3 regions of the Pseudoalteromonas sp. GW168-MNA-CIBAN-0100 genome follow, and region 2 is predicted to be linked to each of the others. Evidence: predicted binding sites of a transcription regulator. Region 2 holds the regulator's gene; each other region holds the start of a gene.

Evidence for each region. Region 2 encodes LexA, which represses DNA repair genes until DNA is damaged. Its sites were predicted from a motif close to TACTGTATNNNNATACAGTA; they were not measured.
Region 1: the regulator LexA is predicted to act here: its motif matches at 3,963-3,982, upstream of AAEY62_RS19530 (LexA family protein).
Region 3: the regulator LexA is predicted to act here: its motif matches at 3,246-3,265, upstream of AAEY62_RS19740 (SulA-like leucine-rich domain-containing protein).

Annotation. Positions count from the first base shown of each region.
Region 1 covers NZ_JBEOOL010000049.1:12,505-18,269, forward strand. Annotated here, with positions in the region: gene AAEY62_RS19505 (hypothetical protein) at 1-644, opposite strand, end outside; gene AAEY62_RS19510 (hypothetical protein) at 667-1,557, opposite strand; gene AAEY62_RS19515 (hypothetical protein) at 1,690-2,160, opposite strand; gene AAEY62_RS19520 (endonuclease) at 2,384-3,118, opposite strand; gene AAEY62_RS19525 (hypothetical protein) at 3,346-3,765, opposite strand; gene AAEY62_RS19530 (LexA family protein) at 3,995-4,411, shown strand; gene AAEY62_RS19535 (Y-family DNA polymerase) at 4,396-5,655, shown strand.
Region 2 covers NZ_JBEOOL010000020.1:11,315-17,079, forward strand. Annotated here, with positions in the region: gene AAEY62_RS13065 (endonuclease) at 1-47, opposite strand, end outside; gene AAEY62_RS13070 (DnaJ C-terminal domain-containing protein) at 279-1,247, shown strand; gene AAEY62_RS13075 (chaperone modulator CbpM) at 1,247-1,567, shown strand; gene AAEY62_RS13080 (hypothetical protein) at 1,643-2,368, opposite strand; gene AAEY62_RS13085 (hypothetical protein) at 2,682-3,062, shown strand; gene AAEY62_RS13090 (PaaI family thioesterase) at 3,063-3,503, opposite strand; gene lexA (transcriptional repressor LexA) at 3,671-4,288, shown strand; gene coxB (cytochrome c oxidase subunit II) at 4,772-5,765, shown strand, end outside.
Region 3 covers NZ_JBEOOL010000053.1:114-5,878, forward strand. Annotated here, with positions in the region: gene AAEY62_RS19720 (VC2046/SO_2500 family protein) at 76-603, shown strand; gene AAEY62_RS19725 (DUF6172 family protein) at 783-1,085, shown strand; gene AAEY62_RS19730 (GGDEF domain-containing response regulator) at 1,279-2,196, shown strand; gene AAEY62_RS19735 (YchJ family protein) at 2,271-2,750, opposite strand; gene AAEY62_RS19740 (SulA-like leucine-rich domain-containing protein) at 2,789-3,223, opposite strand; gene AAEY62_RS19745 (tetratricopeptide repeat protein) at 3,522-3,986, opposite strand; gene AAEY62_RS19750 (NCS2 family permease) at 4,105-5,397, shown strand; gene AAEY62_RS19755 (hypothetical protein) at 5,472-5,765, opposite strand, start outside.

The DNA of each region.
Region 1 (5,765 bases), on a different contig from region 2:
AGAATACTCTTATATTCAATACTTTTTATTTTCATCATAAACATCGCGATGGATTTAATTTTATCAATAAAATAAAAAGTTTCTTCAGAATACAACATATCAATATGCTGTAGATTCTTTTTATTTTTTTCAATAGGTTTGACTTTGGTAAACACAAAGTAACTGAAGAGGAACTCTTCAAAAGGTATTGTTTTCATATTTTCTAGGTAATAATCATCAATTACATTCCGTGTTCCTTGATCCAAATTAACAAACTCTATCCTATTATCAGTCTCGAGAATTTCAACATCATTTTGAAGGCGTAATTTTGCTTGATATGCAATTTCAAAAACAGCATCCTTTATAACTCTAAAATTCTGCGTGTCAGACTGTTCTGTAAGTGCCTTTTTGGTAGCTGCGAGTTCTCTACGATTATCCTTCCAAACAAAATACAATAAAAAAACAGACACAGTAGACAAAATTGGGGTTGCAACGCCTGTGAATATTGTCGCAGTATCAACCCAAGTTTTAAATTCTCTAGATGGCGAAAATTCAAAAAAATATCCGAATGTGCTGCCAACACCTAAAAGTACACTTAGCGCTATTATCATTATGATCTTGAGAAACTCACTCTCTTTTCTTTGTAAAGCTTCTTGTTTAGTCATTTAAAACTTTCTCGCTCAATTGTTAATCAATTAATTTTATTACATTCAAAGTTTTTTCAGAGTTTTCATAAGTCAGTTTAATAAGCTGTTCAGCAACAATTGATTCGAAATTGTAATAAAACTCTTCAACATATCTGTTTTTATTTATTTTATTTGCTTCTTCTATTTTTTTTATTAGTAAGTCAAACATCACAAATTCTCTAATTTTATTTTCCCCTTGGTATAAGATGTAACAAATAAGATAACGAGCAATTTCTTTAGGGTAGCCTACACGATGTTCTAAGTTACGATAAAGCTCCACTTCAGATTTAACTTTAGCATGCGAGGATGCCAATATTTGGTTCAAGGAAAAGTTATACTGGCTTAGATATTTTAAAACACACATATATGTATTTGTTAAAGGATCGAGTTGCTTATTTTGAACATAGTCATTTTTAAATTCATCAGAAATATTGCTATAAATTTTAACTAATATTGACTGGTCTAGAGTAGATAGCAATAGGTTGCTTAATGAGAAAATGTCATCAGTATTAATACTATATTTTTTTTCAGTAAACCTCTCATTCAACTGACTTGTTCTCCTGGCAAAAATTGATAAATCATCCCTCATTGATTGACTCTTGATTTGATTTTCTAAAGTATTATTGTTTTTTTGAAACTCTTTTTTGCTAGATATCCACGTGAGCCAAATCAATATAACGCTCGCAAGTAGTAAAATTGGAGTTAATAGCCCATTAATAATTGAAGCAGTAGTAGACCAGTTCGCTGCATGATGCTCAGTAAGGTTTTTTGGGATTTCCCACGTAAAATAAGGAAAGTGTATACTGTAAGTAATTATAACCCCTGCTATAGCCAATAAAGTTAAGCCCAATACACAGTAGCCAATAAATAAATCGCTGTCTTTTTTACTCATCAACATTCCCTCGCTTTAAAACTCCTTTTTACACCAATCTCAACCACTTAACAACTAAGCTGCACCACGTACTGCACGAATAATCGCCCCATTTTCTTGAATGTTAGCCACCACAACTTGGCGTGCTATGTCTTAGCCAACGGATTGCGATTTTTGCTCATTAGCACCGCCTTGCACAGTAATTTGGTTGGTTATATGTATACTTACACCACCAGAGCCGGCACCATCATTAGCCGCACCGCCTGCGTTATAACGCCTCGCTATTTGGCTGATTTCAGTATTTTGTTTAGGGCTTAATACACGCTCACCACGTTGTAATACATAGGTAGATTCATTCGGCACATAGTCTAAACCACCGTGTGCAATCCCCGCCGGTTGTTGGGCTTTGATTTGGCGTACTTGTTGTAAACCCATCATCACTGCTGCCGCAGCTGCAACACCACCCAAAACAGGCCCTACAATAGGAATAAGGGCCAAAGACGTATAGGCTACAGTTGCACCTTGGTATGTATTTATAACAGCTTGGGCAATGGCAAACGCTTTATAGGCCTTAAAGGCTGTTTTACTTTGTCCAGCCATTGCTTTAAAAGTAGTGGCCCCCAAGCCAACAATAGCGTTGGATTTTTCAGTTTCTGTTTTTTCTCAAAGTTGGAAAAGCCGAGAGTCAAATATGACTTCAGATATCAAAACTTTTGACTGACCGGTTATCGCTCAAAGCTGCTCATTCTGAATTAAAAACTAACTAATAAAAGCTGAGGGTTTCACGTTGATCACTAAATTGATTATTAATTCTAAGCTTTCATAAATCATGATTAAGATGATATGTTTAAAGGCCTCTACTCTCACAGCGACTTTTTACTACATCATTTTGATTCTTTTGTAGCTTTGAAATTTTTTCTGCTCTAGTACATTCCCAAGCATCTACAGGATACATTTTATCCCACGCATTCATTAGCTGGCGTTGTGATTTACTCATGCTGTATCGTTTATAGGTGTTCTCCATATACAGATAAGTACGCGCAATTTGCCCTCTAGCCATTTCAGGTGGCTCAGCTTTGCTGTTATCAATTTTCATCGCACAACGCCCAAAATCGCTTTTAGCCGCAGGAAGCATAGTAAAGTTATGATTGCTTCTCAGAGCATTCACAGCGCCCATGGCCGGATAAAGGTTAAACATATCAGCTTGCATAAAACGGTATTCTGTATTTACTTTTTCAGCACACCTTCGACCTTTAAATGACTTCCCCTTACTATTTACACACTGCTTATGGCCATCTCGCCATTCGCTAAAAGTACGACCAAAGTTTTCTGCTGGAACAACGTGCTCCCATTCAATTTTTTCTGCTCGTTTGATGTACTTTGTTGTAGAAAAGCCCTCCGGTGCGGTTACTCTTTTACTAGCGTCAAATGTCGCTCCACAATAAAGTGTAATGCGGTGATTGTTATAAACCTGCTTTTCTAGAAGTCGTTTAGCTTTGCTAAATGAGTCGATTTCTTGATTTGCTGAAGAGGTAGCTGAGAAAATAAGTGTTGCTAACAGTGAAATTGTGGATGCTTTCATTATGATTCTTGGTACCTATTTCGGTTTAAATATGTCACATATAATAAATGAGTTAATAAGCTAGATCTCATTTGTGGTGACTGATAATTTTAATTTGTAGAACTCAAATATTATGCTTTTAAAATTTAATGGGAAAGCTACTTCCCAGTCCATGTATTGTCATTTTGATACTGTCCAGAGCAAGCGCTGTTATATGCAAATTGGCCCGTAGACTTATCTCGACAGCGCTAGACTAAGTTGTAGTTACCATCATAAAACTGGTCCCATGCATAACCAGAAGAATAGTTATTTGACCCGCCAGCTCCTGCCGCAGCAACAGCTAAAACGACGACACCTACCGCAACGACAGCAGCAACAACGCCTTGAGCGATTTCTTTTCTGTCTTGTGCAGCTAATATCTCACATTTGTATTGAGTGAGTGCTCTATATTTAACTTCTCTGTTAAGCGCGAAGATATAGTTCGCTTCATCAGTATTTTCGGTGGTATAACTTTTAGCGAGGATATCTTTATCATCAAGGTAGTTTCGACACACTTGAGCATCTGTTAATTCAGAGTCACCGGCAATGATGGCGTGTCTAGAGGCTGAACAGCCAGTAATAACGCTAAGTATTAGAAAAGATGCAATAGTGTTTTTAACTAAAGTCATTAGTAAGTTATTCCATAATTAAAATAAGCTTTGAGTAAGCTCATAATTCCTTTGTGAAATTTTAACAAACCGATGGTAATTTTACTAATTGTTATTAAAGGGGTTTTTCATCTTTAAGCCTAAAACATGCTTATATCAGCTCTAATAAAACTATCGTCTCACAAAAAGAACCTTGGCATAATTTAAACCTTAAATTAAACTGTATATATAAACAGTGTTTGAGGTGTGTATGTTCGTTATTCCAATTTTTATAGAAGCAGGCATTACCGGCTTTGAATCTCCTGCCGCAGAATATGTAGAGCTCGGTATTTCAATCGATGAACTAATCATTAAACACCCGAATGCTACTTTTATTGGTATCGCTTCTGGGCAATCCATGCAAGAAGTAGGAATATTCGATGGTGACTTACTAGTCATTGATAGAGCTGAGGATGTAAGTACCGGCGATATTATTGTTGCTAGTTATAACGGTTCGTTTGTTTGTAAAATCATAGATAAATCGAAACGCTTACTTATCTCTGCCTCTAAAGATTATAAGTCTGTTTATATCTCTAATGATGACGACTTTAAGCTCGAAGGCGTCGTTACTGCTAGTATCCGCCTACACAGAAATAAAGCTGAGGTGAATCGATGTTTGCCCTCGTAGATGCAGTGGCATTTTATGCCAGTGCGGAGAAGGTATTTGACCCATCCATTCGCTTTAAACCTGTTGTTGTTCTAACAAATAACGATGGGTGTATTTGTGCCATATGCCCTATTGCTAGAAAGCTTAATATCCCGAAATTTGAACCTTACTTCAAAATTAGACCCTATTTAGAGCAGCATAATGTCGTTGTGCGCTCTTCAAATTATGAACTCTACGCTGATTTGAGTGAAAGAATGATGACGGTCATAAATCGTTTTTGTGATGACCATTATGTTTATAGTATTGATGAGTCATTTTTACGTTTTACTGGTTTTTCTAGAATTATTAATGACTGGGCTGACTACGGACACACAATACGACGAGCTGTATGGCGCGAAACTGGTTTGCCTGTTGGTGTCGGCTTTGGTATTACGCCTACGTTAGCTAAAGCAGCCAACCATGCGGCGAAAAAACTCTCTGGTTATAACGGGGTTGCTGTTATTAATGATGATATCTCACGGCAGGAAGTCCTTATGCGTATGGATGTTACCGATGTCTGGGGTATTGGCTCTCGACTCGGTAAAAAACTCAAGGTGATGGGAATTAAAAGTGCATGGGATTTAGCGAATCAAAACCCTAAAGAAATGCGACGTATGTTTAGCGTTGTTGTTGAGAGGACTGTGAGTGAGCTTAACGGCATCGCCTGTTTAAGTTGGGATGAAGTAAAACAGAATAAAAAAGAAATCTACTCAACGAGAAGTTTCGGCGAAAGAGTAAGTGACTTAAATACATTAAAATCAGCCCTCGTAACACACGCAGCGATTGTTGGCAGCAAACTAAGGAAACAGCAGTCATTAGCAAAACGACTCGTGATATTCGCTGCAAGCTCGCCACACGAAGACGTGTATTATAAGAAATCGTTGCTCTATGATTTTCCTATACCTACATCAGATACCAGTGTTATAGCCAATGCTGTTTCAGATGTTATTGATGATATTTTTAAGGCTAACACGCGCTTTTATCGCTGCGGTATTGGCGCAATAGAATTAGAAGGTGAGTTATTTCAACAAGCAGATATGTTTTCTGTAAGTAAAGATAACCCAGAAGTAATGGCGTGTTTGGATGCTATAAATAAACGTTATGGGGTCGGCACTTTATCTTTAGGAAGTGAAAAGCTCACAAAATCATGGAACATGAAACGGGCTTTTTTATCGCCCCATTACACAACCCGCTGGTCAGATATTCCAATCATAGATTGTGATTGAACTGGGTTAGAACCATCAAATATTGAATGTGGTAACAGTGTATTTAGTTTATAAGGTTACAGGAAATCTTTATTGGAATTTCTTAATTAAAACCCTTTTTGCCTTGTGTA
Region 2 (5,765 bases):
GAAAAACACACACAGCAAGCCAGTAAGGCCAGAATAAATCGAGTCATATCCATCACAAATGTGAACTACAGGAACAGGCAGTTTAAAGCCTTGAAGATAAAAGATAAAGTTAACTTAAGGCCTGCACTTATATTACTAAAAAGTGTCCGATTAATTTTTTATTCAAAGTTATTTTCACTATTCATTTATTTCTTACTATTTATCGTATTTTAACCACACAAGATTATACGTTAAGGAGTATGCTTAAAGCTTACTCAATATGGGGATTTGGATTGCAAATGAAATTTGTTGATTATTATGCAGTGCTCGGAATATCGCCTGATGCAGACGATAAAGCGGTTAAAGTAGCTTATAAAAAATTAGCCAGAAAATATCACCCAGATGTAAGCAAAGAGCCTCAAGCAGAAGATAAGTTTAAAGAAATAGCAGAAGCTTACGAAGTCATTCATAACAAAGAAGAACGCACTAAATACGACGAGTTACGTCGTCATCAACAAAATCGTGCTCGTCAACAGCAAGGTAATTATGGTGGTAACAATGCCTCATCGCAAAGTAATTATCAGCAAAGCGATCCTCAAACCGATCAAGAGTTTTCTGATTTTGTTAATTCAATGTTTGGCGGCGCCGGTGGATTCAATCGTTCCGGGCAGAGCAGAAGTAACGCCGCTCGCGCGCAAAAAGGACAAGATGTGGAAATAGAGTTCCCGATTTTTCTTGAAGAGACTTTAGTTGATACCGTTAAGCCTGTTGAGTTTATGTTACCGCAGCGAGATAGTAGTGGTCGTGTCTCTGAAATTAAAAAATCACTTAAAGTGAAAATTCCCGCAGGTTCAGTAAATGGCGAACGAATTCGACTAAAAGGGCAAGGCGGATTAGGGTCAGCGAACGGGCAAAATGGCGATTTGTACTTACAAATTAGTTTAGTGCCCCACCCATTATTTGATGTTGAAGGTCATAACCTAAATATAGTCGTCCCTCTTGCACCATGGGAAGCGGCTCTTGGTACAAAAATAAATTTACCTACGTTGGCAGGCAAAATCCAATTAACTATTCCATCTAATAGTCAGTCTGGTCAACGCTTGCGTATTAAAGGTAAGGGATTAATGAGTAAAAAAGCCAAAGGTGATTTATTTGCTGTGCTTAAAATTGTTAATCCAACATCTGTTGATGATACCAGTAAAAAACTTTGGGAAGAATTAGCCGAAAAAGCTCACTTTGATCCCCGTAATAACTGGAGCAAGCCATAATGCAAATTATCGTGACACAAAAAGATGATTTACTTACTAGCAAAGAGCTATGTTTGAGTAGTGATATTAGCGAAGCAATTTTATATGAGCTAGTTGAGCACAATATTGCGGTTCCAATTGAGGGGAAGCATGTTACGCAGTGGCAATTTACGGTATCTGCAGTGACCTTAGTTAAAAAAGCGGCCCGTATTCAACATGACTTTTCGTTAGATTGGTCGGCAATAGCTTTAGTTTTACAATTGCTGGATGAGCGTGATGAGTTGATTTTCGAAAACGAAATGTTAAAGCGACATTTGAGTCGATTTAAACACTTGGAATAAAATCTGCCCTTGGGTACTTCCTAGGGCTTATTTACTCTTTGGTGAGAGTGCGCTAGTTCTTAAAAACCAATATGACTACTTTGATTTATTCTTACTTTTAATTCGGATAAATCGTTTTAGTCGTATGTTTTGCATAAGTAGTAATATTCCACTTAGGCAAAAAAGTACGCTAGTTGCTGAAAAGCTAATAAGCAGCGGATTATTAAAATCCTCTCGCTCATCGTAATCCATAATATGTAACATCCAAAAAAAGTCGAAAATTCGCCATAGTGTGCTGCGAACGGTGACAACTCTGCCGTTATTTTCTGACAAATACAGTGTTGTGTTAAATGTGTCGTCAAATTGTACCTGCCAAACATTGGTTTTATATCCAACTTCTCGCATACCTTGCTTTAGCAGTACAGCGCTTGTCACTTGAGCATCAATAAGTAAGTGTGCTTTAGCATTTGCGGTAATTTGTATTTTAGTTGGCGGCTCAAAAGGCCGGCCTGTTATACCGTTAAAGCTTTGCTGTTCATCTTTATTTATTACTGTAATTATAGGTGTGGTTAAAAAGTTCTCAAAAATTATTTGTGTTGGATTAACCACCTGAGATGCAATATCGTTAAGGGAGGCAACATAATCAGCCTGCGTAAATGGGTTATTAAGAGTACGTGTTGCAAGATGCTCCCCATGAACTTTATCAAGAGGAATAGCGCTCATGACTAAACCGCCTAATAGCCAAGCTAAAATTTGTAATGTGAGCAAATAACCGAGCCATTTATGTAACTTGCGAGCATACTTAAATATTTTTTTATTCATGTTTTAGTCTTATTATTTTTAGAGGCTAGTTTATTACATTAATGGGATTAGTTACTGCGACATTTTGTCGCAGTTTAAACTATAGCTTACTGTAATCATTTAAAAATAAAAAAGATTACACTTAAATTGCTAACATGACTTATTTGTTTAATTGAGCTGAGTGTTTGATATCCAGCTAGCTTTAAACGCTAAAAAATACTTAAAAGCTGCGAAATATCCATATAAAGTGGTTAATAGAGCATAGTTGATTTGGTATAACGGTAAAACTGCGTTAAAGTTTGCAATGAAATTATTAGAGGATAAATACGAAACGATGTCGGAAATTCAATTTTTAAATGTAGATCTTGAGCTTGAATCAAAGCAAGATATTAGTTTGCTAGTGGCAGACTTGAAAAAAGTCGCGACGATTTTACATTATGACAAAGACGAATACCGTCAATTAGCGCGTATTGAAGCAACAGGTGTAGTAAACACGCCTGACAAAGCAATAAACCATATATGTGAGCTTATTGAATCGTGTTCGCGTAACGCGCTAAAGCAATGGTTAAGCTGTTCACGTAGAACGTTTGATATTGGTTTTGAATCGGGCACTTCCCCTAAGTGCTTTAATCAAGCCTTAGATGCAGATACATTACTACGTATATCTGCGATTGGTGCGGGTATGGAAATTACAATTTACCCAATCGAAAAGTAACTATCTTCGCTCTACGACTGCTGCGGTCATTTTTGATACGCAGCACAGCTCATTGCGGCTATTTGTAATTTTTATTTCCCACACTGAACTACGTTTGCCAATATGAAACGCTCTTGCCGTTGCTGTTAAAGTGCCGTTGCGAGATGCTTTTAAATGACTTGCGCTAATTTCCTGCCCCACGCAGTAAAATTTTGTAAAATCGACAACAAAGTTAGCTGCATAGCTGGCAACTGTTTCGGCAAGTACAACGTTAGCACCGCCGTGAACCATGCCCATTGGGTTATGATGCTCAGGAATTGCCGGCATAGTGGCTACTAAGTAATTATCACCAATTTCAGTGACTTCTATTCCCATGGTTTTCATTAATGTTCCTTGGCCATCAATGCCTTGTTCTAACTGCTTGCACAGCTCTAAAGTGATGGGCTGGTACCAAATACTCATAATGACTCCTTTGCTTTTTTAATCATTTATAAACCTAGCTTTAGTTATATCCCTAAAATGTACACAAGTGAAATTACTTTGGCTATTTTAAGGCTTAATTTAAATTTGCGATTTTTATTTAACTGTATATACTCACAGTTAAATGTACTGTATGGAAAACCAGTTATATGCGACCATTAACGAACCGCCAAGCTCAAATACTCGAACTAATTAAAGTTTTTATTAAAGACACTGGTATGCCTCCTACACGTGCTGAAATAGCGCAAACATTAGGTTTTAAAAGTGCCAATGCTGCTGAAGAACATTTAAAAGCACTTGCTAAAAAAGGCGCAATTAAAATGAAACCAGGTGCAAGCCGTGGTATTCAGTTAATTGAAGAAGAAGAGCCAGAACAATTAGGTTTACCGCTTATAGGGCGTGTTGCTGCTGGTTCACCTATTTTGGCGCAAGAGCACGTTGAAAGTCACTGCAAAATCGATCCATTAATGTTTAAACCGGCTGCAGATTTTTTACTACGCGTTAACGGTATGAGCATGAAAGATATTGGTATTATGGATGGTGATTTACTTGCTGTACATCGTACTCAAACCGCTGAAAATGGGCAAGTTGTTGTTGCCCGCCTAGACGAAGACGTAACTGTAAAACGTCTTGAGAAAGCGGGTCGTAAAGTATTACTTCATGCTGAAAACGACGATTTTGAATCTATTGAAGTAGATCTTGAGAATGAGTCTTTTAATATTGAAGGCTTAGCCGTTGGCGTTATAAGAAACGCTGATTGGATGTGACTTTAAAAATAGCTTTTAAACAAGCAGTTTTATAAATGCGTACTAATTAGTACGCATTTTCTGTTTTAAATTCGCACTAAAAATAGGGCATAAATAGCTCACTGACAATTTAAGCTGTAAACTTTTTTGCACTTATATTTTCCCCCTCCGAATGCGTTAAACCCCTTTGTTTTGCTCATCTTTTGAACTTCCTGTTACCTAGTTGGTTACTGATTTTTTATTAATTACTCAATATCACCTGATTGTTTTTTATACTAAAACTTGCTTGTTGTTCATTTTTTAGCTAATTATTAATGTGCTGAGCTAATAATAACTCACAGCTTTTTAGTTTTGAGAACACACAATATACACAAACACGTTGTTGGCGCAGCAAAACCAATCAATATTAAATGAGATTGACTAAAAAAATAAAAATAACGAATTGGCGTTTAAGCCGTATGCCTCTTCGCTTTGCATTCGCAATAGCATCAAAGGAGCCGTCACATGGGTAAACTGACCTCTACCTTGTGGCTTATATTATGTGTTTTTTCGCACCCAGTTTTGGCTAACAGCCAATACAATATGCGCAAAGGCGTAACCGATATAAGCAATAATGTATATCAGCTGCACATGACCATATTTATAATATGTTGTGTGATTGGGGTGATAGTGTTCGCAATTATGTTTTGGGCACTTATTCATCACCGCAAATCTAAAGGGGCTGTACCTGCCCAATTTCACGAAAGCACTAAAGTAGAAATACTTTGGACTGCAATCCCGTTTGTTATTTTAATTGCTATGGCAGTACCAGCCACTAAAACCCTAATTGCAATGGAAGATGCCAGCAAAGCTGATCTCACTATTAAAATTACAGGCTCGCAATGGAAATGGCATTATGAATATATGGGTGAAGATGTAGAGTTCTACTCTATTTTATCTACCCCGCAAGATGAAATAGCGAATCTTGCAGATAAAAATCCTAACTACTTACTTGAGGTTGATAAACCTCTCGTACTGCCAATAAATCAAAAAGTACGATTTTTAATGACTTCTGACGATGTTATTCACTCTTGGTGGGTACCTGATTTTGCAGTTAAAAAAGATGCGAATCCCGGTTTTATAAACGAAACATGGACGAACATAAACGAAGAAGGTACTTACCGAGGCCAATGTGCTGAGTTGTGTGGTAAAGATCATGGCTTTATGCCCGTTGTGGTGGTCGCTAAATCTGAGGCTGATTTTAAAACGTGGCTTGCAGATGCAAAGCAAGCTAAACAAAAAGCAGCATTAGCAGATGCCGCATTACTTGATAAAACCCTCCCAAAAGAAGAATTAATGACTTTAGGCGAACAAGTATATATGGCCAATTGTGCTGCATGTCATCAGCCTACTGGCATGGGGTTACCGGGTGTATTTCCTGCACTTAAAGGCAGCCCTATAGTGCTTGGCGATATAAAAGATCACATTGATGTAGTTATCCATGGACGACCCGGTACGG
Region 3 (5,765 bases), on a different contig from region 2:
AGTAAAGAAAAAAGCTAAAGAAAATTGAAATAAAGCCGATAAATATCTATCAGTTACCACAATCGGCTAAAGACTATGCAAATAGATGATTTGTTAATCACAGAGAGTCAGTTAAACAGTAGACTCAATAATAGTGTGCATGAAAATCGCCGTGGCGAATTTGCACTATTATTAGCGATGCTGTCACATGACGCACTCGACTTTAGTCAATTTCATTTACCAAAAACTGAAATAGATAATTTAGTTATAGAAGAAGAGGCGTTAAGAAAGCAATTTGGCGCAGGTCCAAAGCAACTTTTAGCCCCTGATGAATATAACATGTTGGTTGGACAGTTTAATGCATCATTAATATCTCAAGAAGGGGAACGCTGCGGTATGACAAGTATTAAGCTAAGGCAATGCTTAAACCCTGAACCACTTGCGATTAGAAATGATGATAAGCATATTCCACTTAATATAATAGATAACTGTGAGCTTGCTGTCAGAAGAAGAATTAAAAGCGAACAAACGCAACTTGCTAATCCTCCTATAGATGCAGCTGCTTTTTACGACAGCCTTAATAATGATGCAATACATCAACCACTTCAGCTTATTGCGGTGTGATATATGATTGTAATAATCATCAGTTAATATATGCTTTATAACGGGTCTGCTTTATATATTTGCTAATAATTGATTTAATGAAAAAAAAGCATCCAAAAATTAAATGCAATTGCTATAATGGCGTCAAATGGTATGACATGAAATGCCATTATCATTAAACCAAGGTAATTAGGAACGTAATGAAGAAAACATTCACGCTAAATCACGAGAAAATCAAATACCCTCGTATGGTTGATGCTGCAAAGCACGAAGTGAAAAAATATTTGAAAAGAGAGCGTAATAAAACGCTACCTGAAGATGCTGACTATTGGGCATTTGACTGTAAGTTTGGTAACACAGCTGAAGATGCGCAAGTTGTGCACGTTGCTGAATTAAGTAACCAAATTGGCGAAATTGAAAAGCAAGGTTTGACCTCTTTCTACGTAGAGATTTTAGCTCGACCTGCTCAACGTCAACAGTTAGATTTAGATGATGACGAATAATACTTAACTAAATTAAGTATTCAAAGTTATAAAATGAGCCCAAGTGGCTCATTTTTTGTTTTTATGCAATAAAGATTTACTAAAAAGCATTTTTATTAGTAACCAATAAGTAGAACCCCTCTTAATTAACATTTGCATAACAAAATGTGATGCTATAGGCTGTTTTTAATTAAAAAAACAAAACATTTTTACTATGCCAATAAATTACTCTGACCATCAATTAAAACTAAGTTTAAAGAATTCTAAAGTACTTGTCGTTGACGATCAGTTATTAAGCTTAATCGTATTGAAAAAAATATTATCTGAGCATTTTAATGTGACAACTGCTGGAAGTGGTGAAGAGGCGATAGAAATTTGTAATGTTGATTTACCTGATATTATCCTACTCGATATTAATATGGGTGGAATGAGTGGTATTGATACATGTTTAAAATTAAAAAATAATACTGAAACACAGGATATCCCAGTTATTTTTGTTACATCCTTTGAAAACGAAGAAGAAGAGTGCTGGGAAGCCGGAGCTGTCGATTTCATTAAAAAGCCGATTAAAAAAGAAACATTATTTAGAAGAGTTCGTGCGCATATAACGTTAAAATTACAACATGACTTACTCAATCAAAAAGTATTTCTAGATGATTTAACAAAGGTATTCAATCGTCGTTATTTTGATGCGCATTTTTCTAAAATGGAACGAAGCGCCTTACGAGAAAAAGTCGACTATGCACTATTACTCATCGATATAGATTACTTTAAGCAATACAACGATCTTTATGGTCATGTGCAAGGCGATACGGTTTTAAACCTTGTTGCACAAACTATTACTAATAGTTTGCAAAGGCCAACCGATTTTGTTGCGCGTTACGGCGGCGAAGAGTTTGTAGTTGTTCTACCGCATACAAGCACTGAAGGTGCAATTTGTGTTGCTGATAAAATTAAACAAAATGTGGTCGATTTAGGAATATTACACAGATATTCAGAATATGACTTTGTGACTATTAGTATTGGCGGTGCAACCCTACAACCGTACGTAAATAACAAAAACACCTTGCAGATCGCAGATGAAAAAATGTATGAGTCTAAAATGCAAGGTCGTAACCAAGTGTGTTTTTAAGTTTAGCTAGCTAATAAATCACTTTGACACTTAAAAACACCTTGTAGGTGATAAATATTAAATAAGATTATTTATTACACGCTATGACATTTTTTGTACTTTTTATTGCTACCACATGGGCAGTCATCATTTCTGCCCACTTTAATATCTTCAACAGGATATATAGTGCCATCTAAATAACGCCATTGAGTGTTTTCTTTAATAAACTGCGATCTTTCGTGAAGCTCACAAAATAAGTTTTGATAAAAATATTGGGCTTTAAATTCTACAGTGCCGGTATCGCCATCATGGCTTGACCCAATTACATCAAGATTTATAAATCGACAGCTGTTAGCAAAATCATTGATTTCTTTAACCGGATTTTCAGCTTGTTTTTCTTTTGCGTAGGTTTGATAAACATATTCTGCATTTTTAATAACATAAGCACTGAATCGTGAGCGCATAAGTTGTTCAGGAGAGTCAGCTTGCTTAACAGATAAGTGAAGTGGCTCGCAGCAATCGGCATAATTGTGCCCACTGCTGCAAAAACATAATGTGGTATTGAGTGAAGTCATAATAATAATACAAAGTCTAAAACATTAGTCTAACAAGCTTATTGGGCGAGTGATATCTCTGTTGTTTGAGACTTTTTAGTAAAACAGTATAGTTTTGTATTCGTTTTACTTAAATCGAACGATAGATTCGTAAGTAGTTGGTTATTAACTATATCGGTCCAGGTAATTACCGCTGCAAAGTTTCCGTTATGTAATGCAGAATTTAATACATACTCTAAATTTACTAGGTGCTTCTGTCTAATAACAAGTAATTTACTTGTATCAATAGAGCATGAGTCAAGTAAAGCTTTGCTCGGTACATGATCTGGAGCAATTAGTAACGTCCATGCATTAGAGCTATTGTATTGGTGTAATACTTTTAAAAGCTCAAAGGTCGCTGAAATTTCATCTTCAATTTGAATCAAATTCACGCAATCGCTTTGCTCATCTTGTTGGTAACTTTTAACTGTTCTTACGGTAATAGGCTGTAACATAATTTCACTCACTGGGTTTTTATACAGTATTCATATACAGTAGTTTATACAGTGCTTTCGTGCAAGCCTTTTATGCTATTTATTTGTACAGTTATTCAGCTTTTGATCATTGTTTTTATTTTTTGAATTTATAATTCTTTATTAATCAGGTTGTTATAGGGTTGTTTTTGAGAAGGTATTCTAAAAATAAATTTTTGCGTAGTGTCTTCATTTTGGGGTTTTATACTGTATAGGATTATCTTTGTAACCATATACAGTATTTTTTTACACTGCATACAGTACTTCTATCATGGTTAGCTTATGTGTTTTCACTCGTGCGAGGGATCATATGAGAAAACTGGAGTTGGTGGATTTGTTCGTACAAACTTGCCGCATAACATTGAGCATCTTTAAATCGCTTAGTTTCGATATGTTTGCGTATATCTGTAACCGCTGCAGTGGCAGGGGCGTACCCTTGGCTACTTGCTAAGCTTAACCAAGCTACAGCATGAAATACACTTTGTGGCACGCCTTCACCTTTCACAAAGAATAAACCTAAATAAAACTGTGCTCTATGGTTTCCCGCCATTGCAGCAAGCCGCATCCATTTTGCAGCCAATGGAGCTTGATTATTTTTTAAATAATATAGGGCTTTATTTAACGTACTTTGCTCATCTTTTTTATTATCAACGGGCACAGAGGTATTTTCGGGTTGAGTAACAAAACCTAAAATATTATCTAGCTGTTGCTCTAAGTCTTGCTCACAAGGTGTTGTTTTAAGCATATTGGTTCATTTATTATTTTAACTACTCTAACAGTTTAGTATATAGCAAGGTAAAATGTCCTGTAAAAGATAATTTTTATGTTAAAATCTCGCCACTTTTTACTATCACAAGTTTATTATGTTCGAAGCCTTATTTAAACTGAGCGAAAATAATTCAACAGTTAAACGCGAATGCGTTGCTGGCCTAACTACCTTTATAACTATGGTATACATTGTATTTGTAAACCCGGCTATGCTCGCAGAGGCTGGGATGGATCAAGGGGCTGCATTTGTAGCGACATGTATAGCAGCTGCGATAGGCTGTTTTATAATGGGTTTATGGGCTAACTATCCATTAGCATTAGCGCCTGGTATGGGACTAAATGCCTTTTTTACGTATGGTGTCGTATTAGGAATGGGTTATACCTGGCAAGCCGCGTTAGGGGCTGTATTTATGTCGGGTTGTATATTTTTGTTTTTAAGCTTATTTAAAGTCAGAGAGTGGATTATTAATGCCATACCTCTGGTGCTCAAGCGAGCAATCGCAACGGGTATAGGTGCTTTTTTAGCATTAATTGCCCTTAAAAATGCAGGCATTATCGTCTCAAGCCCGGCAACATTAGTGCAGTTGGGCGACATTACTTCTCCAGGACCGTTATTGGCTATATTAAGCTTTTTTGTAATTGCAGCACTTTTATACCGCGACTTTAAAAGTGGCGTGCTTATTAGTATTTTATTAGTGACTGGCATTGCTCTAAGTTTTGGGCTTGTTGAATATCACGGTGTTATGGCTATGCCACCATCAATAATGCCTACTTTTATGCAGCTAGATTTTGCAGCCGCTTTTGATATATCAATGATGAGTGTTATTTTTGCTTTCTTGTTTGTCGATCTTTTTGATACTTCGGGTACATTAGTTGCGGTAACTCAAAAAGCAGGTTTAGCTGATGAAAAAGGTAACATGCCTCGTTTAGGGCGCGCATTAAGTGCTGACAGCTCAGCAACAATTGCAGGTGCGATGCTAGGTACGTCTACGACTACATCGTATATAGAATCGGTTGCTGGTGTATCTGTTGGCGGACGTACTGGCTTAACAGCTGTAGTTGTAGGCATTTGCTTTTTACTAATGATGTTTTTTGCACCGCTTGCACAAATGGTACCGGCTTATGCTACGGCAGGCGCTATTTTATATGTCGCTGTTCTGATGCTGCAAAATTTAAAGTTTGTAAACTGGGATGATATGACCGATGCAATTCCTGTTACTGTGGTATTACTAATGACACCATTAACGTTTTCGATTGCGCACGGTATTGCACTTGGTTTTATATCTTACACGGCGGTTAAAGTCTTGTGCGGTAAGCAAGATCAAGTCAGTATTAGTGTTTGGATATTAACAGCCTTGTTTGTTTTCAAGTTTGCATTTTTGTCTTAATAGCTAACAAAAAACACAAAAAAGCCTGCACAAATTTTAATTTGTGCAGGCTTTTTAATGCTTTTATAAAAGCACTACCATTTCTTTTTAGGAGCAAACAGTATATCTAAGTCGTCTTGCTCTTCTTCTGTTTTCTTTTTAAGTGCGCTTGCATTAGAAGCTCGCAGTTCAACACTAATTGCTTCTAAGTAACCCTCAACTTCCAAGCGTTTTGAAGTTACGTATTCATCAGAGTAGGTGACTGCACTGAGTGTTGCCTGCGCTTTTTCAAAGTATTGTCTTGCAGAGCCAACCATACTGGCTGAACGGGCGGATAGGCCCCGTTTTATTTGGCTTTCAATATTAATACGCAGTTGTAGTTTTTCGAG